One region of the Arthrobacter sp. CJL-S3 genome, then DNA from elsewhere that is predicted to be linked to it. Evidence: riboswitches for the same ligand, from Rfam matches in the RefSeq annotation. Region 1 holds a riboswitch; each other region holds the start of a gene.

Region 1 (7,698 bases):
GCTGGCCTCCAACTGCAACCCGGGCACCTCCTATACGAGCTCGATGGCGTTCTGCGTCACCACCGCCGTGCTCCAGATGGGCCTCAGCGTCCACGAGGCGGTGCGTGCCGCGACGTACGGCGGGGCGCTGGCCCTCGGCCGGGAGTCCGGGACCGACGTCGACGGCGGACGCGCCGTCGGCTCGATCGCCGTCGGGCACCGCGCGGACCTGCACCTGCTCAACGCCCCGTCCGCCACCCACCTGGCCTACCGGCCGGGCATGCCGCTCACCCAGGCCGTCTGGCGTGCGGGGGTCCGCGCCCGCTAGGTGACCGCCCGGTTTCCGGAGAGAGCCGCGGCGGCTAGAAGAACATCGGCGGGGCGTCCAGCACCGTCTCATCGACGCGCCGGTCCTCCCACTGGCTGAACGGCTTGTCCAGCTCGTACTTGCCCTCCCCGGTGCGGTACAGGGTGCGGACCTCGGCGTTGTCCGGGTTGTTGAGCGACTCGAAGTACTCCACCGACCAGTGGAACCAGCGCATGCAGAACAGCCGCATGGTGAGCCCGTGGGTGACAAACAGCGCGTTGGGGGCGTAGCTCGGCTTGGACCAGTGCCGGTACAGGGTCTCCATAAAGGAGGAGATCCGGTCATAGACATCCGAGCCGGACTCGCCTTCCCGGAAGCGGTAGAAGAAGTGGCCGTACGCGTTCCGGAGTTCCTTCTGGTCCTCGATCTCCCCGGCGATCTGGAAGTTGGCCCAGTCCTGCTCCCGGAGCCGCGGCTCCTCGATCACCCGCTCCACCAGCGGACCGAGGTTGAGCGCCTCCAGGGTCTGGTAGGCCCGCAGGTACGGGGAGACGTACACGCACACCGGGCGGCCGTCCAGCAGACGCCGGACCTGCTCGCCGGCCGCCCGGGCCTGCTCCACACCGAGCTCGGTCAACGGAATCCGGTAATCGGGCACCCGGTTGTAGATCGAGGTGTCGGCGTTGGCGGCGGACTGGCCGTGCCGGATCATGATGATTTTCCCGGGCGCACTCATAAACCCCAGCATAGGCGGCAACGCAGGGTAAGCCGGGCAAGCCAAGACCGGGCAAGATAGGAACATGCTGGTTCCCTCCCGCCGCCGCCTGCGGCTAGAAGTCTGGATCGTCCTGGGCCTGTCCCTGGGGCAGTCCGCCGTGTACTCGGTGGTCCAGTTGCTGGACAAGATGACGCGGGCGCCGCTGGCGGAGGGCACCTCCACCCTGAACCGGTCGCAAAGCAGCCGCGAGTACTTCGATCTGACCTACCAGCTGCTGGATATCCTCTTCGCCCTGGTGCCGGTGGTCCTGGCGCTCTATTTCCTCACTGACCACCGGACATCCGGCCTGTCCGGAGGCGGCAGCCGCGGCACCACGGCGTTCCAGAAGCTCGGCCTCAATTTCGCGCGCCCCGGCAGGGACCTGCTGCAGGGATTCGGCCTGGCGGCGCTGATCGGCATCCCGTCCCTGGGCCTGTACGCCGCGGGCCGGGCGATGGGCATCACGACGGCGATCATCCCCAGCGCGCTGGATTCCTACTGGTGGACCGTGCCGGTGCTGGTCCTCTCCGCGATCCGGCACGGGATCGTGGAGGAAGTGATCGTCGTGGGCTACCTGCTGGACCGGCTCCCCAAGCTCGGCTGGAGCCTGCCGCTGGCGATCTTTGCCAGTTCGATGCTGCGCGGCAGCTACCACCTCTACCAGGGCTTCGGTCCGTTCATTGGCAACGCCATCATGGGCGTCATCTTCGCGCTGGTCTACACCAAAACCCGGCGCCTGATGCCGCTGGTGATCGCGCACGCCGTGCTGGACGTCGTCGCCTTCGTCGGCTTCAGCCTCTTCGGCAAGTCCATCGGCCTCGGCTGAGCCTGCCTTGCCCTAGAAACGGGGCCCCGGCCCAAGGGCGGGCGTTAAAGTTTCGGCCGCCATCGGTGGGTGACGTCATTGGCACCCGCTGATGGCGGCCGAAGTGTGGGGCGGTGAAGCGTTAGATGGTGACGGCTCCGGAGGCCGTCTCGAACGTAACGGAGAGGATGCCGGGTGTCCCGCGGGGAGCGAGCCAGTTCACGGCCACGTCTTCCAGCGGCTTCTCGACCGGGACACCGAGCCATTCGGTGACACGCTCTGCCGAGCCGGCGATCGTGAGGGCGGACATCTTGACGTTGCTCTCGTAGGCCTTCGACGGGTGGAGGTCTGGATCGCCTTCCCACTTGAGCATGTACGGGACCTGGGGGTCGGCGATGAGCCCCAGGATGCCGATCTGCTTCCAGACCAGTTCGCGGCCGTCCGGGAACTTGCGGTTGCCGTTGACGGCGGCGCGGCCGAGCCGCTCCTCGAACGGGGCGAGGTCGTCAACTTCGACGCACCAGCCCATCCAGCCGCCGCCTGCTTCGGACCGGGCACGGACGGCCTGGCCGAAGGGGGCCTTGTCGGAGGCGGGGTGGTTCAGGACCTCCACGACCTCGACATATTTGTGTCCCGCTAGCGGGATGATCATGTTGCGGGTCCCGAATCTGGGATGTACTCCGCCCTTCACGGCTTCGACGCCGAGGGCAGACGCAATTCGTTCGGTGGTGGCAGCGAGGCCATCTTGTTCACAGGCGTAAGAGACGTGATCCATGCGCATGCCCTCATCTTGACACTTTGTGATGCCCCTCTCAGCTTAGGCTCTCCTAACCGTGGTGGGATGTCATTTTTGGGGGGTCTCCGCGGGGCACTATCCCCTATCACCGGGCGGAACGGAAGGGCCATCCGGACCCCTCCTGGAGCGCAACTTCATCTTCGTCACAAAGCTATCCAGAGCCCGGAACCGGTTCCTAGACTGGGCTCAGGTCATGAGTGCCAGCACTACAGCCCCGGCTTGCTGGCCGGCAACCCTCGTCACGCGGTGGGGTGCCCCGGGTGAAGACCTGGCCGTCCGGCACCCGCCGGAAGGCAAGCGCGGCTCCAGTGTTGACCCGGGCCCAGGGGCTCCGGTGCAGCCTGTGCCCGGTCCCCTAAGGAGTGTCCCGATGTCCAGTGCCTGGTCCTTCGAAACCCGCCAGATCCACGCCGGCCAGGAGCCGGACAGCGCCACCGGCGCCCGGTCGCTGCCGATCTACCAGACGACGTCGTTTGTCTTCCCCAGTGCCGAAAGCGCCGCCAACCGCTTCGCCCTCGCCGAACTCGCCCCCATCTACACCCGGATCGGCAATCCCACCCAGGATGCCGTGGAACAGCGGGTGGCCAGCCTGGAGGGCGGACTCGCTGCGCTGCTGCTGAGCTCCGGGCAGGCCGCTGAGACCTTCGCGATCCTGAACGTCGCCGAGGCCGGCGACCACGTGGTGGCCAGCCCCAGCCTGTACGGCGGCACATACAACCTGCTGGCGCACACCCTGAAGAAGTTCGGCATCTCCGTGACGTTCGTCGAGGACCCGGACAACCTGGCCCAGTGGCGCGACGCCGTGCAGCCCAACACCAAGCTGTTCTTCGGCGAAGTGGTCTCCAACCCACGCCAGGACGTGCTGGACATCGAGGGCATCTCGCAGGTGGCTCACGAGGCCGGCGTCCCGCTGATCGTGGACAACACGCTCTCCACCCCGTACCTGATCCGGCCGATCGAATGGGGGGCGGACATTGTCGTGCACTCCGCCACCAAGTACCTCGGCGGCCACGGGACCGCGATCGCGGGCGTGATCGTGGATTCCGGCAACTTCGACTTCGGCCGGGACCCGGAGCGCTTCCCCGGCTTCAACACCCCGGATCCCACCTACAACGGCCTGGTCTACGCCCGGGACCTCGGCAAGGACGGCGCCCTCGGCGCCAACCTCTCCTACATCCTCAAGGCGCGCGTCCAGCTGCTGCGCGACCTCGGCTCGGCAGTCTCCCCGTTCAACGCCTTCCTCATCGCCCAGGGCCTCGAGACCCTGAGCCTGCGCGTGGAGCGGCACGTCGCCAACGCCAGCAAGGTGGCGGAATGGCTCGAGGCCCGGGACGACGTCGAATCGGTCGCCTACGCGGGGCTGCCGTCCAGCCCCTGGTACGAGCGCGGGCGCAAGTACGGCCCGAAGGGGACCGGCGCCGTCGTCGCCTTCAACATCGCCGGGGGAGCGGAGGCGGGCAAGCGCTTCGTCGACGCCCTCGAGCTGCACTCGCACGTGGCCAACATCGGCGACGTGCGCTCGCTGGTCATCCACCCGGCGTCGACCACCCACAGCCAGCTGTCCCCGGAACAGCAGACCGTCGCCGGGGTAAACCCCGGCCTCGTCCGGCTCTCCGTGGGCCTGGAGCACATCGATGACATCCTCGCCGACCTCGACGCCGGATTCCGCGCGGCCAAAACCGCCTGAGCACCCCCGGCCCCCGGCGTCCGGCCCCCGGCGTCCGGCCCCCGGCGTCCGGGCGCCGGGGCCCGGATAAACGCGGAAAAGAACGCGGCGAGTCATAAGTTCGTCACAATCTTCGCCACCGGGCCGCCGCATTTCGTAGACTCAGTGCAGGTCATGAGTGCCAGCGACAGCCCCGGCTTGCTGGCCGGCAACCCTCCTTTTGCGGCGGGGTGCCCCGGGTGAAGACCTGGCCTGCCGGTCAGCTGACGGCGGGCAAGCGCGAAGTTAGGTCCTCACATGACGATTGCCGTCACCCGCCAGGGTGTACCTGTAAGCAAGACCTCCCACCCGGATGCCCCGGGGGACACGGCGCCAGACGGGGTTGTCCCGGTCGGAATGGTCCCGGACGGGGCTGCCCCGGACGGAACCGTCCGGTATCTCCGGATCGGCGACCTCGAGCTCGAGTCCGGTGCCCGGCTGCCGGACGTCACCCTCGGCTACGAGACCTGGGGGACCCTCAACGCGGACCGCTCCAATGCCGTGCTGATCGAGCACGCGCTGACGGGGGACACCCACGTCACGCGCGGCGCCAGCGAGGAGCCGGGGTGGTGGGAGCAGCTCGCCGGCCCCGGTGCCCCGGTGGACACGGACAGGTACTTCGTCGTCTCGATCAACATCCTCGGCGGCTGCTACGGCTCCACGGGACCCTCGACGCCGGCACCCGACGGAAAGCCCTGGGGCTCGCGGTTCCCGCTCGTCACGCTGCGGGACACGACCGAGGCCGAAGCCAGGCTCGCCGACGCCCTGGGCATCCGGAGCTGGTACGCCGTGCTCGGCGGTTCCCTGGGCGGGGCGCGCGCGCTGGAATGGGCCGTCAGTTACCCGGACCGGGTCCGGCGCTGCGCCGTGATTTCGGTCGGCGCCAGCAGCACCGCCGAACAGATTGCTTTCGCCCAGGCGCAGACCCTCGCCATCCGGCAGGACCCCCACTTCAACGGCGGGGACTACTACGGAGGGCCGGAGCCGGAAGCGGGCCTGGCCCTGGCCCGGCGGATTGCGCACATCACCTACCGCTCGGCCGCGGAGCTGGACGGACGCTTCGGCCGGAACGCCCAGGACGCCGAGGCGCCGCTGGAAGCCGGATCCCTCGCCGGGCGCGGCCGTTACCAGGTGGAGAGCTACCTCGACCACCAGGGCAACAAACTTGTCCGCCGCTTCGATGCGAACAGTTACATCGCCATCACCGAAGCGCTCATGAGCCATGACATCAGCCGGGGCCGCGGCGCCCTCGCCGAGGCCCTGGCTCCGGCCACGGCGGAGTTCCTGCTGGCGGCCGTCGACTCGGACCGGCTGTATTTCCCGGCCCAGTCCCACGCGCTCGCCGCTGCCCTGCCGGGCGACGTCGCCGTCCACACCATCGAGGCGCCGATCGGGCACGACGGTTTCCTGACCGAGATCGGCCAGCTCAACAGCCAGCTTCGGCGGCACTTCTTCGGCTAGGTCCTTCGGCCTGTCTTTCTGCGCGGCACGACGGCCGTGCCGATCTCCTGCGCGAATCCGTGGACGAAAGCGCGGGAAGAAGAGACCAACTGTGCAATTTTGCAGATACGCTCTGCACTAATGGCCGTTGAGGCTCAGGGCGGGAGCGCCCATACTCATTGAGAATGATGCCGCGTGTCACAAATCACGCCGCGTCCATTGCCCAGAGGTCCATAGGGTGTCGACGGAGACACCGAAGGAGTCGAAATGAGTACACAAAACGCCGCCAGGCGCCCGGAAGAGGAAGACGTCAAGTCGTCCGGACTGAAGAAGGTAGTAACGGCCTCCATGGCCGGCACCGTTGTCGAATGGTATGAGTTCTTCCTCTACGCCTCGGCCGCCACCCTTGTGTTCGGCAAGATCTTTTTCCCCAACTCCGGCACGGAACTGGACGGCATCATCGCCGCCTTCCTGACCTACGCCGTTGGTTTCGTTGCCCGCCCGATCGGCGGCATCGTCTTTGGCCACTTCGGCGACAAGTTCGGCCGCAAGCAGCTGCTCCAGCTCAGCATCATCCTGGTCGGTGTCTCCACCTTCCTGATGGGCTGCCTCCCGACCTTCCAGCAGATCGGGTACTGGGCCCCGGCCCTCCTCGTGTTCCTGCGCTTCGCCCAGGGCTTCGCCGTCGGCGGTGAATGGGGCGGCGCAGTCCTCCTCGTCGCCGAGCACAGCCCGAGCAAGTCCCGCGGCTTCTGGGCCTCGTGGCCGCAGTCCGCCGTTCCGCTGGGCAACCTGCTCGCCACCGGCGTGCTGTTCACGCTGTCCTCCACGCTGTCCTCCGCCGACTTCCTCAGCTGGGGCTGGCGCGTGGCCTTCTGGCTCTCCGCCGTGATCGTCCTGGTCGGCTACTACATCCGGACCAAGGTCACGGATGCCCCGATCTTCCTGGAGGCACAGAAGGAAGTCGCCGTCGAGAACAAGGGCTACGGCGTCGCCGAAGTGTTCCGTCGCTACCCGCGCGGCGTCTTCACCGCCATGGGCCTGCGGTTCGCGGAGAATATTCTCTACTACCTCGTGGTCACCTTCTCCATCACGTACCTGAAGGTCATCGTCCAGACGGACACGTCCCGGATCCTGCTGCTCCTGCTCGTGGCGCACGCAATCCACTTCGCCGTGGTGCCGATGGTCGGCCGCATGTCGGACCACTTCGGCCGCAGGCCGGTCTACATGGCCGGCGCCATCCTCGGCGGCACCTGGGGCTTCTTCGCCTTCCCGATGATGGACACCAAGAACGACCTCATCATCCTCGCAGCCATCACGATCGGCCTCCTCTTCCACGCCCTGATGTACGCCGGCCAGCCGGCCATCATGGCTGAGATGTTCCCGACCCGGATGCGCTACTCCGGCGTCTCCCTGGGCTACCAGGTCACCTCGATCGTGGCCGGTTCGATGGCCCCGATCATCGCCGCGGCGCTGCTGGGCCAGTTCAAGTCCTCCACCCCGGTAGCCATCTACCTGCTCGGCGCCTGCATGGTCACCCTGGTGGCGGTGTTCTTCCTCAAGGAGACCCGCGGCGTCTCCCTGCACGACATCGACGCCGCCGATGCCCAGGGCACCGCGGACCTCTTGGCTGCCAGCAAGAAGTAACGGCAAAGTATCCGCTAGAAAAGTTATGAAAATCAGCAACAGCCCGGTCCCCGCAACGGGGGGGCCGGGCTGTTGCCGTTGGCACGCCTCAGCCTGCCAGGACCTCTCAGCCTGCCAGGACCTCCTGGCGGTCGGAAATTTCGGTCCGGACGGCTGCGAGCACGGCCTGCACCGGGGCCGACCGCAGCGATTCCGCGCGGGCCACCGCCCAGATCGGCAGCTGCCGCTGAAAGTCGTCCGGCAGTACCGGCAGGAAATCGGG
Region 2 (7,698 bases), 1.6 Mb from region 1:
CCCATGTGGACCCCGACCGGATCCTGCGGTCCTTCCCCGACCTTGAGCCCGGCACGGACGACTGCGAGCGGGGCTGCAAGCACGATTCCAGCGCCGTCAACTGCGGCGTGGACGCCTGGGTGGCCGCGGGCCATGCCGGCGAATCGGGCCCCGCCAGGCTCGCCTCGCTCCGCCGCCTTCTGGGGACCGACCCGCGGATGGAAGCGCAGGACGTCAAGGAACTGGGCACCGTCTCCTAGCGGGCTGCGGCGCAGCCTACCGCCCCGCCGCCCGCTTTGGCGGTAGTTTGGAACCATGAGTCAACCCGCTTCGAGCTACAACGATGACCTGCGCCTTGCCCATGTACTGGCAGATTCCGTAGATTCCCAGACCATGAGCCGCTTCAAGGCGCTCGACCTTCGGGTGGAGACGAAGCCGGACCTGACGCCGGTGACCGACGCCGACAAGTCGGTCGAGGAAGCCATCCGCGGCCAGCTCTCCCGCTCCCGTCCCCGCGACGCCGTCCTCGGCGAGGAGTTCGGCAGCTCTGGCCACGGCTCCCGCCGCTGGATCATCGACCCGATTGACGGGACCAAGAACTTCGTCCGCGGTGTCCCCGTCTGGGCCACGCTGATCGCCCTCGTCGACGAGGGCGAGCCGGTCGTCGGCGTCGTCAGCGCTCCGGCGCTGGGCAAGCGCTGGTGGGCCGCCAAGGGCGCCGGAGCGTACATGGGCCGTTCCCTGGCGGCCGCCACCCGGCTGAAGGTCTCCAACGTCGCCAAGCTCTCGGACGCCTCCCTGTCCTATTCGAGCCTGGGCGGCTGGAAGCAGCGCGGCAACCTCGACGAGTTCCTGGGCCTCACCGAGGAGGTCTGGCGCACCCGCGCGTACGGGGACTTCTGGTCCTACTGCCTCGTGGCCGAAGGCGCCGTCGACATCGCCTGCGAGCCCGAATTGAACCTCTACGACATGGCCGCGCTGGTCCCGATCGTCACGGAGGCCGGCGGGCGCTTCACGTCCCTCGAAGGCGAAGACGGCCCGTTCGGCGGCAACGCCCTCGCCACCAACTCCATCCTGCACTCGGAGGTCCTCAAGCGCCTCAACCCGGGCCTGGACGACCTGCTCTAGCAGCCTGCCTCCAAGGATTCCCCAACCTCCCTGTAGGACTCTTTCCAAGACGGCGGCCTGACGGCCTGCCTCAAAGGTAGGGCATCTTTTGGGAGGAGAGCAGCCTTGTCTGACACGCTTCAAGCCGTGGTCCGCGGCACCGGCGGAAACGGCACGGTCCTGCTCGTGTTCGTGGCGAAGTACCGGGATCTGGACATCGGATCCGCCGCCGCTCTGCACGCCGCTTCCGCCGGGCTCGCGCCCCAGCTGGTCTCCGACCGTTCGACCATCACCGCGTCGGTGGTCTTGTCCACGTGCAACCGCTTCGAAATCTATTGCGAAGTTTCGTCCGCGACCGGCGTTGAGGCCGCCCGCGCAGAGGTCCTCGATTCGGTCCACCGCAGCTCCGGGCTGCCCACGGTCCTCCTGTCGGCCCTTTTCGAGGAACTCCGGGGTGCCACGGCTGTCGAACATCTATTCGCCGTTGCCGCCGGTTTGGATTCAGTTGTCGTGGGTGAGCGCGAAGTTGCCGGCCAGGTCCGGCGTGCGCTCGCCGACGCACAGGCCGCCGGAACCAGCAGCGGGCGATTGGCCAGGCTGTTCCAAGCCGCGTCCCGCACAGCGAAGGACGTGGGGGCCCGGACTGCTCTCAGCAGCGCGGGCAGATCCATCGCTGCTGTTGCCCTGGACCTTGCCGCCGCCGGAACAAGGCGGGCCGGGATCGCCGGGACGTCGGCCGTTCTCTTCGGTACCGGCGCCTACGCCGCGTGCGTGGCGGAGCTTCTCAGGCACCGAAATTGTTCCGAGATTTCTGTCTTCTCCCATTCCGGCCGTGCGGAGGCCTTCGTGGCGTCCAGGGGAGGTCGCGCCCTCTCCGCGCAGCAACTGCCGGCAGCCGTTGCCGGAGCCGACCTCGTCATTGGCTGCAGCGGTTCAGGTGCCCGCATCGGTGCTGCCGCCCTCGCCCGGTGGCGTGCGGACGGCGCCCGCCCCCTCGCCGTCATCGACCTGGCACCCAGCCATGATTTCGACCCACAGGTTATGGAGCTGCCAGGTGTGGACCTCATCACGCTGGAGTCGGTCCACATCGCTGCTCCCCCCGCGGACGCCGAGGCGCTGCGCCACGCCCGCGCCCTGGTCCGCCGGGCGGCACGCCAGTTCGAGGAACAGGATGCCGTCCGCGCCGTGGATCCGGCCGTCGTCGCCCTGCGCGAGCACCTCCATCAGGTCCTCCTCAGCGAAATGGAGCGCGTCAACAGGCAGCATGCCCGGGGCGCCTCGGCTGAAGACGTCAACCACGCCCTGCGGCACATGATCCGTCGCCTGCTCCATACCCCGACGGTCCGCGCCCGGGAGCTCGCCGCACTCGGACGTCAAGATGACTACACCGCTGCGCTGGATGCCCTGTTCGGCCTCAGGGTCCAGACCGGAAGCCTGAGCGCGGCTGCCGAGGACTCCTAGCGCGGATTGCTGCCGCCGGACCGTCGCGCCGGGTCGGTGGTTTGGCTGCCCGGCGGGCACCGGCGTAACAAACGGCTTCACATTAAGCCCGCGCCTTTCCGCCGGAACGGGGTATGACCTACGCTCGAAGCAGGTCACGAGTGCCAGCGCGAAACCCCGGTTTGCTGGCCGGCAACCCTCCATTCGCGGTGGGGTGCCCCGGGTGACGACCTGGCCGGTCCGGAACGGACCCGGCAAGCGCGGATCCCCGGCGTGTGGGGTCCTTTTCGAGCGAGGTCCCATGACGACTGCCACCATTCCCGCCACTCCTGAATTCCAGGCCGGCGCCACCGAGTCCCGTCCCGACGCGCGGTTCGCCGACGCCCGCCGGCCGCTGGCCGCCGTGACCGGCGCCGAGATCCAGGCACCGCTGATCCAGGGCGGCCACGTCCGCTACGCCAACCTGGACTACGGCGCCTCGGCCCCTGCCCTGTCCGTCGTCTCGGCCTACCTCAACGAGATCCTGCCGTTCTACGCCAGCGTCCACCGCGGCGCCGGCTACGCCTCGCAGATCAGCACCTCGGTCTACGAAAACGCCCGCACCATTGTCCGGGAGTTCGTGGGCGGCCGGCCGGACGATGCGGTGATCTTCACCCGGAACACCACCGATTCACTGAACCTGCTGGCCGGGTGCCTGCCCGCCGCCGGCGGCGTGCACACCGGCGAGGTGCTGTACCTCGACATCGAGCACCATGCCAACCTGCTGCCGTGGCAGCGCGTCCCGCACCGCAGCGTCATCGCCGCCCCCACCCTCGCCGCCACGCTGGAGCTGCTCCGCGCGGAGCTCGCCCACGGCGGCGTCAGCCTGCTCGCCGTGACCGGCGCCTCCAACGTCACCGGAGAGATCCTGCCGATCCGGGCCCTGGCCGCCCTGGCCCACGACTACGGCGCCAGGATCGTCGTCGACGCCGCCCAGCTGGCGCCGCACCGGCGGATCGACATCGCCGCGGACGACGTCGACTACCTCGCCTTCTCGGGGCACAAGCTCTACGCACCGTTCGGCGCCGGCGTCCTGGTCGGCCGCCCCGACTGGCTCGACGCCGGCACCCCGCACCTGGCCGGCGGCGGGGCCGTGCAGGACGCCCGGATTGACAGTGTCAGCTGGACCACCGGCCCCGCCAGGCATGAGGGCGGCTCGCCCAACGTCCTCGGCGCCGCCACCCTCGCCCGGGCCACCCAGGTGATCGCCGACCTGGACGTGGACCAGTGGCACGCGCACGAAAACGCGATCCGGTCCTTCCTCGTCGAGGGCCTCGCCCGGATCGACGGCGTGACGGTCCACCAGATCTTCTCGGACAGTGCTTCCTTCGACGCTCCGGCTGGCGCCGGGCCGGACACCGCCGCGGGGACAGGCACGATCGGCGTCGTCAACTTTTCGCTGGAAGGCTACGACGCGGGCCTCGTGGCGGCGTACCTGTCGGCCGAACACGGCATCGGCCTGCGGGACGGCCGCTTCTGCGCGCACCCCCTCCTCCGGCGGCTCGGGCTGCCCTCGGGCTCCCTGCGGGCCAGTTTCGGTCTGGGTTCCCGGCTGGAAGACGCCCAGCGGCTGCTCGCCGCCCTCCAGGAGCTGCGCCGGACCGGCCTCGGCTGGGACTACGTCGTGGACGCCGGACGCTGGGTGCCGTCCAACGACACCCGCACCTACCCGCACTGGGCCCCCAACACGCCCGGCACCGCCGGCGCGGCCCCCTGCACCCAGGACTGACGGCGCCGCTGCAGCCCCTACGGTCCCGCTGCGGTCCCGCAGCGGTCCCGCAGGGGGCCCGGTGGCGTCCCGGTGCGGAACCACCGCCCCCACGCGTGCGGTAAATTCGAAAGGTACCCATCCGGACCTGCCGAAGGAGAACGCTCGTGGCACGCGGCGGACCCAAACTGCATGAGGAACGCCGCCAGGAGCTGGGGCAGAGCTTCCAGGACGGCGGGGAACACTACGAACGTGTCCGCCCCGGGTATCCGGCCGAATCGGCTGACTGGCTGATCCCCCCGGGCGCGAGGGACGCCGCGGACCTCGGCGCCGGAACCGGGAAGTTCACGGCGCTATTGGTCGGGCGCGGCCTGCACACGGTCGCGGTGGACCCTTCCGCCGACATGCTGGACCAGCTGCGCCGGACGTTCCCGGGCGTCACCGCCGTCGTGGGGACCGCCGAGCACACCGGGCTGCCCGCCGGTGCGTTCGACGTCGTGACCGTCGCCCAGGCCTGGCACTGGTGCGATCCGCTCCTGGCCAGCACGGAAATCGCACGGATCCTCCGCCCCCACGGTGTGCTGGGGCTGATCTGGAACCAGCTGGACACCTCCGTTCCGTGGGTGCACCGCCTCTCGCGCATCATGCATGCCGGCGATGTCCACAAGGCGGATTTCAGGCCGCCCCTCGGCCCGGAATTCACGGGACTGGAGAGCCACCTCACGCGCTGGGAAGATCCGGTGCGCACCGCCGACATCATCGAGCTGACGAAGTCCCGCAGCTACTACCTGGCGGCCGGTGAGGCGACCCGGGCCAAGGTCCTGGGCAACCTCGACTGGTATCTGCACGAGCACCTCGGCCACCACCCCGGCGAGGTCCTCCCGCTCCCCTACCTGACGCAGAGCTGGCGGGCCGTCCGGGCCTGACGGCCTCCGGCGCCGCCTGACGGTAGGCTGGAAACTGTGAAGACCAGTCTGCCCTCCTCCTCGATCGAGGACTACGTCAAGGTCATCTACTCCTTTACGGAGTGGCAGGACAAGCCCATCACCTCCACCCAGCTGGCCCAGCGACTTGGCGTGGCCAACTCCTCGGTCTCCGAGATGGTCCGAAAGCTCAAGGACCAGGGCCTCGTGGACCACCAGCCCTACAGCGCCATCACGCTGACGGCCGACGGCGTCCGGCTGGCGTTGTCCATGGTCCGGCGGCACCGGCTCATTGAAACGTTCCTGGTCCGGGAGCTCGGCTACCGCTGGGACGAGGTCCACGACGAGGCCGAGCTCCTGGAACACGCCGTCTCGGACACGTTCATCGAACGGATGGCAGCCAAGCTCGGGAACCCGGTCCGGGACCCGCACGGCGATCCGATCCCGGCGGCGGACGGTTCCGTGCAGGTGCCCGCGGCCCACCGGATGAGCGACCTCGACGACGGCCACACGGGCCGGATCACCCGGATCAGCGACGAGAACCCCGAGCTGCTGCGCTACCTTTCGGCCGAGGAGATCGACCTGGACGCCGAGGTCGAGGTCCTGGGCCGCAAGCCGTTCGGCGGTGCCCTGGTGGTGCGCATCGGTTCCGGTGCGGCCCGGCATGAGTTCGACCTCGCCGAGGAAGTCGCCTCCGCCCTCTGGGTCCACAGCGAGTCCGGCCATCCCGGCTGCAGCCTTGGGTGACACCAACGCCTGGCGCGCGTGGGCGGCGGTCGCCGTCGGCGGCCTGATCGGAACGGAACTGCGCTACGGTGCCGGCCTGGTGTTTCCCGAGACAACCGGCGCAATCCCCTGGACCACCCTGGTAATCAACGTCGTCGGCAGCTTTGTCCTGGCGTCCCTCACCACGGTCTGGATCGCCCGGCCGAAGACAGCGTTCTGGCTCCGGGCCGGGCTGGGGCCCGGACTGCTGGGCTCCTTCACCACGTTTTCGGCCGTGGTGTTCGCCGTCGACCAGCAGTTCCGTGCCGGTTTCCACGCCGGCTGGCTGGCGTACCTGGGCCTGTCGCTGGGCCTGGGCCTGGGCGCCGCGGCCGCCGGCTGGAAAACCGGCAAGGCCCTGGCCGACCTCAGCGGCGGAGCCGCATGATCACCGCCGTGCTGGTGGGCATCTTCGGCGTGGCCGGCGCCCTGCTGCGTTTCGCCGTCGACTCCTGGTTTGCGCACCACCCGGGGCGCCACCCGCACTGGCCCTGGGCGACCCTCACCGTCAACGTGACCGGCTCCTTCATCATCGGCGCCGCGCTGGGGATCACCGGGCAGCTGGGACTCGGGGCCGAGTGGCAGACCGGCCTCACGGCCGGGCTCGCCGGCGGCCTCACCACGTTCAGTTCCTGGACCACCGCCACGGTGCGGCTGGTGAGCGAGACGCGCTACCGCGCCGCCGCCCTCAACATTGCCGCGAACCTGCTCGCCGGCCTGGCGGCGGCGGCGCTCGGGCTGGCCCTCACAGGGCTGTGACGAGCCTAACGCCGGCGCCCTGACGGCGATGCGGGGACCCTCCCATCCCGTATCGTTGAAGGATGGTTACCCGACGTGAAGCAGCCCAGATCCTCGACATTCCGCTGGAAATGGCCCACCGTCACGGCATCCCGTCCCGGCTGAGCGACGCCGAACTCGGCGACCTCCTGGACAACCCGCCGGCCTGGCTCGTCCAGTCCAAGGCCAACCGCACCGGCAAGCGCCCCATCTGGGTCCAGCTGACCTGCGCGGTCTGCGGGTTCTCCGAGGCAGCCCGGCCGAAGAAGTGGTGGCCGGAGTTCACCTACGTATGGTGCGCCCACCACGCGCCGTACGAGGTCCCCGGCGTCGCCGCCGGGCTGGTCCGCAGCGAATATGAGGGCGTGGGCAGCCGCTTCGTCGGCATCGTGGACGTTGCGGTGCCCGAGGCGTAACTTAATATCACGGGGCCATCCCGGCCCCCTGCTGTTAGGGAGCGCCCACATGCCTGACAAAACGCCGCACCAGAGCACGGCCAAGAAACCGGTAAAAACCATCAAGGAAAAACGCGCCGAGAAGAAGTCCAAGAACGTCGCGGAAACGCACACGGACCCCGTCGCCCACATCAAGAAGCGCTAACCACGGCCCGCCAGCCGGGCAGTGCAGGCAAAGCAAAAGGCCGGAAGCTGACGCTTCCGGCCTTTTGTGTGGAACCTGTTACGTCCGTTGGGGCAACGGGTTCCCGGGGTTCCTCCCCGCGTATCTGCGAGCTGCTAGGGTGCCGCGGGCAAGGTGACCTGAGCGAACGGGTAGGGGCTGAGGTCCCCCGCGTCGATGCCTTCCAGCAGTTCCGTGAAGTCCGTTCCGAGCGAGTGGAACACCTGGCGCGGATCGTAACTCCACCAACGGCTGCTCAGCAACCGTTCAATGGTGGCTTCGTCGAAGCGGTATTTGATGACCTGTGCGGGGTTGCCGCCCACGATCGCGTAGGGGGGAACG
Region 3 (7,698 bases), 1.7 Mb from region 1:
AACGGGCGCACCCGGCTGGTGGACGTCACCACCCGGACCTCGGAACTGCGCGCCCCCGAGGACAAGATCCACCCCATGCCCTTCCCCGGGCTGAACATCGACAACCTGCCCTTCTTCGCGGTCATCGCCGCGAACGCCCAAGGCCAGACGATGATCCACGACTGGGTCTACGACAACCGGGCGATCTACCTGACCGAGCTGAACAAACTCGGCGCCCAGGTGCAGCTGCTCGACCCGCACCGGATCTACGTCAACGGACCCACCAAATGGCGCGCTGCCGAGGTGGGCTGCCCGCCGGCCCTCCGCCCCGCGGCCTGCCTGCTGCTGGCCATGCTCGCCGCCCGCGGCGTCTCGGAACTGCGCAACATCTACGTGATCGAGCGCGGCTACGAGGATCTGGCCGAGCGGCTCAACACCATCGGCGCGAAAATCGAGTACTTCCAAGACTGAATCCGCTGGACTAATCCGGGCAACGCCGGGTCACTCCGCGCCCATCGGGAGACGCCGCATGGGCGCGGAGTGACCCCCCGTTGAGGTAGCGCGTTTCGGCGGATCCTGACGCACAATAGAGACATGCGCACCTTCGGCGTGGAGGAAGAACTGCTGATAGTTGACCCGGAAACGGGGATGCTGCTTGCCCTCGCCGATGTCATGCTGCCCAGCCTGGTCCCGCCGAAGCAGGACGCGGGCCCCGTTGACCCGACGAAGCTGCATGACGTCGGGGTTGGCACCGATTTCAGTTACGAACTCAAACTCGAACAGATCGAAACCCAGACGCGGCCGTGCCTGGACTACACCGAACTGCTCCGGCAGCTCAATGAGGGCCGGGCCCTCGCGGACCGCGCCGCCCGGGTGCACGGCGGCCGCGTCGCCGCCCTCGCCACCTCGCCGCAAGGCTCCGCCACGCACTTGACGCCGAATCAGCGCTATCTGACCATGCAGCAGCGCTTCGGACTCACGGTCCGGAACCAGCTGACCTGCGGGCTGCACGTCCATACCTTCGTGGAGTCTCCGGAGGAAGGCGTGGCCGTGATGGACCGGATCCGCGACAAGCTCGCGGTGCTGATCGCGCTCAGCGCGAACTCCCCCTACTGGAACGGCGCGGAGACCGGGTTCGAAAGCTACCGCACGCAGGCCTGGAACCGCTGGCCGGGGTCCGGTCCCACGATGATCTTCGGCAGCCTGCCGGTCTACCGGCGGGTGGTGACCCGGCTGATCGAAAGCGGCGTCCTGATGGACGAAGGGATGATCTACTTCGACGCGCGGCTGTGCCGGCAGCATCCCACCGTGGAGATCCGGGTCGCCGATGTCTGCCTGCGCGCCGAGGACGCGGCGCTGATCGCCGTGCTGGTGCGGGCGCTCGTCGAGTCGGCGTCCCGGGAATGGAACGACGGCGTCGATCCCGCCCCGGTGCCGACGCTGCTGCTGCGGATGGCCGCCTGGCAGGCCAGCAACTGCGGCCTCGGAGGGCAGCTGCTCGACTTCGGAACCTTCACCCCGGCCCCCGCCGCGGAGGTGGTCCACGCGCTGGTGGACTTCGTGGCCCCCGTGCTGGAGGAGCAGGGTGAGCTGGACCTGGTGCGGGCGGGCGTCGGCCGGATCCTGGCGGAGGGCACCGGATCGCAGCTGCAGCGGGCGCCGTTCCACGCCGGCGGGCTCGCCGCCGTCGTCGACCGGGCCGTCGAGGTGACCACCGGGGGAACCGTCACCGGGGACCCTGCGGACCAGGGCTCCTCCCTGGGCCGGGTCCGCCGCCGGCCCTGACGGCGGACCGGAACAGCCCTACACCTGCTTGAGCGCCTGGCCGAGGTCGCGGGTCAGGTCCTCGAGGTCCTCGAGACCCACGGAGAGGCGCACGACGCCGTCGCTGAGCCCGATCGCCGCCCGGCCCTCGGGCCCCATGGCGCGGTGCGTTGTGGTGGAGGGGTGGGTGATGAGCGACTTGGAATCGCCCAGGTTGTTTGAGATATCGATGATCCGCAGCGCATCGAGCAGCGCGAACGCCGCCTCCTTCGCCGAACGCCCGGCGGACGGGGAAAGCTCGAAGGTCAGCACCGTGCCGCCGGCCTTCATCTGCCGGGCGGCCAGCTCGTACTGCGGGTGGGACGGCAGGAGCGGGTACCTGACCCAGCTGATGGCGGGCTGCTCCTCAAGCCATTCGGCCAGCCGCAGCGCGGAGGCGGAGGAGTGGTTCACGCGCAGGGCCATGGTCTCCAGCCCCTTGGTCAGCACCCAGGCGTTGAACGCGGAGAGTGCCGGGCCGGTGTGGCGCATGAGCTGCTTGACCGGGCCCTCGATGAACTCCTTGGTGCCCAGGATCGCGCCGCCGAGCACCCGGCCCTGGCCGTCGATGTGCTTGGTCCCCGAATACACGACCACGTCCGCGCCGAGCTCCCCGCAGCGCTGCAGCAGGGGGGTGGCAAAGACGTTGTCGACGACGACCGTCGCCCCGGCGGCGTGGGCCAGGTCGCTGACGGCGACGATGTCCACGATTTCCTGCATCGGGTTCGACGGCGACTCGAAGAAGACCGCCGTCGTCGGTTCGGACAGCGCGGACCGCCACTGCTCCAGGTCCGGGCCGTCCACGAAGACCGTCTCGACGCCCCAGCGGGGCAGGATCTCGTTGAGGATCACGAAGCAGGACCCGAACAGCGAGCGGGCCGCGACGACCCGGTCGCCGGCGGCCAGCAGGGCGCCGAGGGCAGTGAAGACCGCGGACATGCCCGAGGCGGTGGCGAAGCAGGCCTCGGTGCCTTCGAGCAGCCGGAGCCGTTCCTGGAAGGTGGCCACCGAGGGGTTGCCGTAGCGGGAATAGACGAAGCGCTCGTCCTCGCCGGTGAAGGCGCGTTCCGCGGCGGCCGCGGATTCGTAGACGAAGCCGGAGTTCAGGAAGATCGGTTCGGACGTTTCCTGGAAGCCGGTGCGGTCGAGTCCGCCGCGGACGGCCTGGGTGTCGGCGCTCCAGCCGGTGGCGTCAGGGTTGAAGGTCACTTAGTGCTTTCCAAGGTTGGTGGGCAGGCCGCGGTTTTTCCAGCCGTTGACTGTGCGTTCGCCGTAGCGGTCCGGCTCGCCTTCGAAGCCCTCAAGGACGTTGTAGGAGATGAACCCGGCCTCCGTTGCGGCGATCGCCGCGGCGATGGACCGGGCGCCCGAACGGCACAGGAAAACCAGTTCGGTGCCGCCGCCGTCCGGGGCCTGTTGTTTCAGCTGCAGCTTCAGCTCTTCTATGAAGCGCGAATTGGGGATGCCGCCGGCCAGGTTCCACTGGATGAAGAGCGGGTCATGACGCGTTCTGCCCGCCGGCTTGGTGTCCGGGATGCCGATGTGGGCCCATTCACCCTCGGTGCGGACGTCCACCAGGATGGCGCCGTCCTCCAGCTTGGCCCAGGCCTCGTGCGGGCTGAGGTCCCCGGCGTAACTCACGCGTGGCCCTCGCCGTCGAACTCGAGGTCATCCACCGCATTGGCGATGGCGGCGTCCGCGCTGGCGATCGCCGCCGGCAGCACGACGGCCTGCGCCACGATGACGGTGCTGCCGTTGAACGTGGCCGACGGGCTGCCGTGCAGCACGTAGCCCTCGGCGAGGGCGGCCGAGACGCGCTCGCAGAAGGCGCGGTCATCGGGGCCGGTGAACAGGCGGAACGCCAGTCTCTCCTCGGCGGCACCGGGGACAGCGCGGGTCGGGGCGGGGGCTGTTACGGGGACAGCGGGGGCGGACGCGTCAGGCACGACGGATCTCCTTCTTTCACGCTTGCAGCTCGAATGGTCGATATGCCGAGTATTCACCTGAGGCACCCCGCCGCGAAAGGGAGGGTTGCCGACCGGCCAGTCAGGGCTTGGCGCCGGTTCTCATTACTCACCAAAAAACGTAACACCTGCGGCGCCGGCCCGCACCGCCGCCGCCGTCATGTTAAGTAACGGTCCTCCACACAACGCGGATCCTCGCAGTCAGCGACGGCCCGTTCCGGCGCCCAGGGCCGCCGCCAGGTGTCCCCGCGGCGCCTTTTGGGCGGGGCGGATCATTCGATCGTGGCGTACAGCGCGTTGAGCTCCGCGGTGAGCTGCCGGCGCAGCTCCGGGGTGCCGATTTCCTTGCCGTCGATGTGGTTGACGGGCGCCAGCAGCCGGATGCTGGAGATCAGCCACACGGCGTCGGCGTCGTACAGGTCGCGGGGCTCCAGCGGGCCGTAGCCCAGCTCCCAGCCGGCGGCCTTCGCCGCGGTGAACAAGGCGCCCTGCGAGGTGCCGGGCAGGATCCCGCTGTCGAGCTGGGGCGTGATGAGCCGCCGGACGGTGCGGACCCCGCCGGCGCCGTCGTCGGTGGTTTCCAGGTGCGCGAGCAGCACGGTCGACGTCGGTCCCTCCAGGACCCGGCCGTCCGCGGAGGTGAAGATGACGTCGTCCGCGCCCTGGGCATGCGCGTAGCGCAGCGCGGCCATGTTGACGGCGTAGGACAGGGTCTTGGCGCCAAGGAGCAGCCACGGGGCCCGTTCCCCGATGTCGCTGTCGTAGCCGCGGTCCAGCAGGATCACGTCGATCCCGGTGTCGCGCTGGCGCCTCCCGGCGGGGCCGGGGGCGGAAGCCTGGACCCAGCAGGTGGGCCCGGGCGCACCTTCGACGCCGCGGGTCACGAGGAGCTTGACCACAAGTTCGTCGTCCCCGACGGTTTCGGCGCCCGGCACGTGCTGGCGCCGGTATTCGCTGATCGCCGTCGCGATGGCCCGGCGCCAGGTGTCCTCCGCCGGGATGTCCAGCTCCAGCAGCCGGGCGGACCCGGCCAGCCGGTTCAGGTGCGCCTGGAGTTTGCGGGGCTGCCCGCCCACGGCCAGCAGCGACTCGAAGACCCCGTCGCCGCGGGTGGCGCCCTGGTCCGTCGCCATCAGCTGCGGCTTCGTGGCGTCGGCCAGCCGGCCGCCGTCGAACGCCGGATCCAGGAAGACCAGCACCGGGACAGGGGCGGGGGCGGCAGCAGGAGAAGTCATGGCTTCAGCTTAGTGCGGCAGGCTGCGGGATAGGATTTGACGGTTGCCCGTTCCGGAACTGTTCCGCGGGTCTGGAACTTGAGGGGTTCGTCTGTGTTGTGGCCTTTTTCCCTGGCGGAATCTCTCCCGTCCTGGGTGATCCTGATCCTCACCATCGTTGACCTCGCCATCCGGGTGCTGGCCCTGGGCATCATTCCCGGAAACCGGCGCCCCACCACGGCCATGGCCTGGCTCCTGATCATCTTCTTCGTCCCGGCCGTGGGCCTGGTCCTCTTCCTGCTCTTCGGCAACTTCCGGCTCTCCCGCAAGCGCCGGGCGCAGCAGGACGCCGTGAACACCCGGGTACGCGCCGGCACCTCCGATCTGGCGATGCTGGAAAGCGGCTACGAGGGCCCGGAATGGGTGTCCTCTGCGGCGGAACTGAACAAGACACTGGGCTCGCTGCCGATGGTGGACGGCAACCGCGTGGAGCTCCTGCCCGGCTACCCGGACTCGATCAAGGCGATGGCCGCCGCCGTCCGGGACGCCAAGGAATTCGTCAACGCCGAGTTCTACATCCTGAGCTCGGACCACGTCACGGATGAGCTGTTGACCGCGATGGAGGACGCCGCCGAACGCGGCGTCGAAGTCCGCCTCCTGTTCGACCACCTGGGGACCCTGCGGATCAAGGGCTACAGCAGGCTGATCGCCCGGCTCAAGGCCAGCAAGATCCGCTGGCGGCCCATGCTGCCGCTGAACCCGCTGCAGGGGCAGTGGCGCCGTCCGGACCTGCGCAACCACCGCAAGATCATGGTGATCGACGGCGAAATCGCCTTCACCGGCTCGCAGAACCTGATCGAGCCCTCCTACAACAACCCGCGGCACCGCAAGATGGGCCGCGAATGGGTCGAGCTGATGGCGTCCCTGCGCGGGCCGATCGTCACCACGCTCAACGTCGTCTTCGCCACGGACTGGCTCAGCGAAACCGACGAATCCCTCGAGGACCAGCTCGCGCACCGGCCCGAGCTGCACGCCGGGCACGTCACGGCCCAGGTGGTGCCCAGCGGCCCCGGTTTCATCACCGAAAACAACCTGCGGCTCTTCAACACGCTGATCTACTCGGCGCAGCGCAAGATCTCGATCTGCAGCCCCTACTTCGTCCCCGATGATTCGCTGCTGTATGCGGTGACGACGGCGGCGCAGCGCGGCGTCGACGTCGAGCTCTTCGTCTCGGAAAAGGGTGACCAGTTCCTGGTCCACCACGCCCAGCAGTCCTACTATGAGGCGCTGCTGGAGGCGGGGGTGCGGATCTACCTGTACAAAGCCCCGTTCGTGCTGCACGCCAAGCACTTCACGATCGACAACGAGGTGGCCGTGCTGGGGTCCAGCAACATGGACATGCGCTCCTTCTCGCTGAACCTCGAGGTCTCGGTGATGCTCCTGGGGGAGGACATCGTGCAGCGGATCAGCGCCGTGGAGGACACGTACCGGGACATTTCGCGCGAGCTGACGCTCGAGGACTGGATGAAGCGGCCGATGGGGGTCAAGTACGTGGACAACGTCGCCCGGCTGACGGCGACGCTGCAGTAGCCGGCGACGCGCGGCAGCCCGGAGCGGGGAGTCAGCCGGCCGGGAACTCCGCGCCGAGCGCCGAGAGGACCCCGAAGGCCTTGGTCCGGATCTCCTCGTACTCCTCCTCCGGCGAGGAATCCGCGGTGATCGCGCCGCCGACGCCGAGGCTGAGTCCGGTGCCGCCTCCGGGCAGCTCCGTGAGCACGAGGGTGCGGATCGCGACCGCCAGGTCGGTCGCGCCGTTGAGCGAAAAATAACCGATCGCGCCGGAGTACACACCCCGCGGGGCGCCCTCGAGCCGGTCCAGGATGCCCATGGTGCTGACCTTGGGTGCGCCGGTCATCGAGCCGGCCGGGAAGCAGGCCGCGACCGCCTCGGCCCGCGGCATCCCGGGCCGCAGCCGGGCATCGATGGTGCTCACCATCTGGTGGACCGTGGCGTAGCTTTCGATCGCGCAAAGCCGGCTGACCGACACCGATCCGGGCACGGCGAAGTGGCTGAGATCATTTCGCAGCAGGTCCACAATCATGATGTTCTCGGCGCGGTCCTTCGGGGAGGACTCCAGCTCGTGCCGCAGCAGCGCGTCCCTGGCGGGGTCCGCGTCCCGGTGCCGGGTGCCCTTGATCGGCTCGGCCCGCATGCCGCCGTCGGCCGTGATGCGCAGGAAACGCTCCGGCGAGGTGCTCGCCACGGTGAGGTCCCCGAACCGCAGGTAGCTCGCGAACGGCGCGGGATTCCTCCGGCGCAGCGCCAGATAGGCCTGCCGCGGGTCCAGGGCGGCGGGGAGTTCCGCTGCCAGCGCGGTGGTCAGGCAGACCTCGTAGGTGTTGCCCTCGGCGATCTCGTACTGGGCCTGGGTGATTTTGGATTTGTAGGAGACCTCCGAGTCCCGTGCGGCGAAGTCCGGGCCCGGGGCGGACGGTTCGACGGCGCCGCTGCCGCTGCCGACCGCTCCCGCCGCCGGCGCTGAACATGCCTCGGTGGCGGCGCGGGCCGTCTCCAGCCAGCCGCCGGCGTCCGCGGTGTCCAGGGCCAGCAGCCAGACCGTGCCGTCCACATGGTCCAGCACCACCGCGCGGCCGGCGAACAGCAGGCAGGCATCGGGGGATCCGGCCGTGACATCGCTGCCGCCGGTCTCGCGTTTGAGCTCGTAGCCGAGGTAGCCT

Evidence for each region. A riboswitch is a leader RNA that binds a small molecule or an ion and turns the genes downstream of it on or off. The one in region 1 is predicted to bind S-adenosylmethionine.
Region 2: another riboswitch for S-adenosylmethionine. It lies ahead of AC06G6_RS13255 (aminotransferase class V-fold PLP-dependent enzyme); the one in region 1 lies ahead of AC06G6_RS05990 (bifunctional o-acetylhomoserine/o-acetylserine sulfhydrylase).
Region 3: another riboswitch for S-adenosylmethionine. It lies ahead of AC06G6_RS18760 (DUF1737 domain-containing protein); the one in region 1 lies ahead of AC06G6_RS05990 (bifunctional o-acetylhomoserine/o-acetylserine sulfhydrylase).

What each region holds. Positions count from the first base shown of each region.
Region 1 covers NZ_CM160046.1:1,344,089-1,351,786, forward strand. Annotated here, with positions in the region: gene AC06G6_RS05970 (amidohydrolase family protein) at 1-307, shown strand, start outside; gene AC06G6_RS05975 (histidine phosphatase family protein) at 342-1,022, opposite strand; gene AC06G6_RS05980 (CPBP family intramembrane glutamic endopeptidase) at 1,087-1,869, shown strand; gene AC06G6_RS05985 (VOC family protein) at 1,991-2,629, opposite strand; SAM riboswitch class IV at 2,834-2,950, shown strand; gene AC06G6_RS05990 (bifunctional o-acetylhomoserine/o-acetylserine sulfhydrylase) at 3,015-4,331, shown strand; SAM riboswitch class IV at 4,481-4,596, shown strand; gene metX (homoserine O-acetyltransferase MetX) at 4,707-5,810, shown strand; gene AC06G6_RS06000 (MFS transporter) at 6,057-7,436, shown strand; gene AC06G6_RS06005 (LysR family transcriptional regulator) at 7,543-7,698, opposite strand, start outside.
Region 2 covers NZ_CM160046.1:2,908,793-2,916,490, forward strand. Annotated here, with positions in the region: gene rsgA (ribosome small subunit-dependent GTPase A) at 1-239, shown strand, start outside; gene hisN (histidinol-phosphatase) at 295-1,107, shown strand; gene AC06G6_RS13250 (glutamyl-tRNA reductase) at 1,213-2,547, shown strand; SAM riboswitch class IV at 2,680-2,793, shown strand; gene AC06G6_RS13255 (aminotransferase class V-fold PLP-dependent enzyme) at 2,828-4,294, shown strand; gene AC06G6_RS13260 (class I SAM-dependent methyltransferase) at 4,441-5,199, shown strand; gene AC06G6_RS13265 (metal-dependent transcriptional regulator) at 5,236-5,943, shown strand; gene AC06G6_RS13270 (fluoride efflux transporter FluC) at 5,936-6,349, shown strand; gene AC06G6_RS13275 (fluoride efflux transporter FluC) at 6,346-6,720, shown strand; gene AC06G6_RS13280 (hypothetical protein) at 6,783-7,154, shown strand; gene AC06G6_RS13285 (hypothetical protein) at 7,204-7,338, shown strand; gene AC06G6_RS13290 (CatB-related O-acetyltransferase) at 7,473-7,698, opposite strand, start outside.
Region 3 covers NZ_CM160046.1:4,079,103-4,086,800, reverse strand. Annotated here, with positions in the region: gene AC06G6_RS18780 (UDP-N-acetylglucosamine 1-carboxyvinyltransferase) at 1-450, shown strand, start outside; gene AC06G6_RS18775 (glutamate--cysteine ligase 2) at 574-1,764, shown strand; gene AC06G6_RS18770 (O-succinylhomoserine sulfhydrylase) at 1,783-2,991, opposite strand; gene AC06G6_RS18765 (rhodanese-like domain-containing protein) at 2,992-3,423, opposite strand; gene AC06G6_RS18760 (DUF1737 domain-containing protein) at 3,420-3,647, opposite strand; SAM riboswitch class IV at 3,742-3,856, opposite strand; gene AC06G6_RS18755 (aminodeoxychorismate lyase) at 4,019-4,981, opposite strand; gene cls (cardiolipin synthase) at 5,075-6,550, shown strand; gene pabB (aminodeoxychorismate synthase component I) at 6,582-7,698, opposite strand, start outside.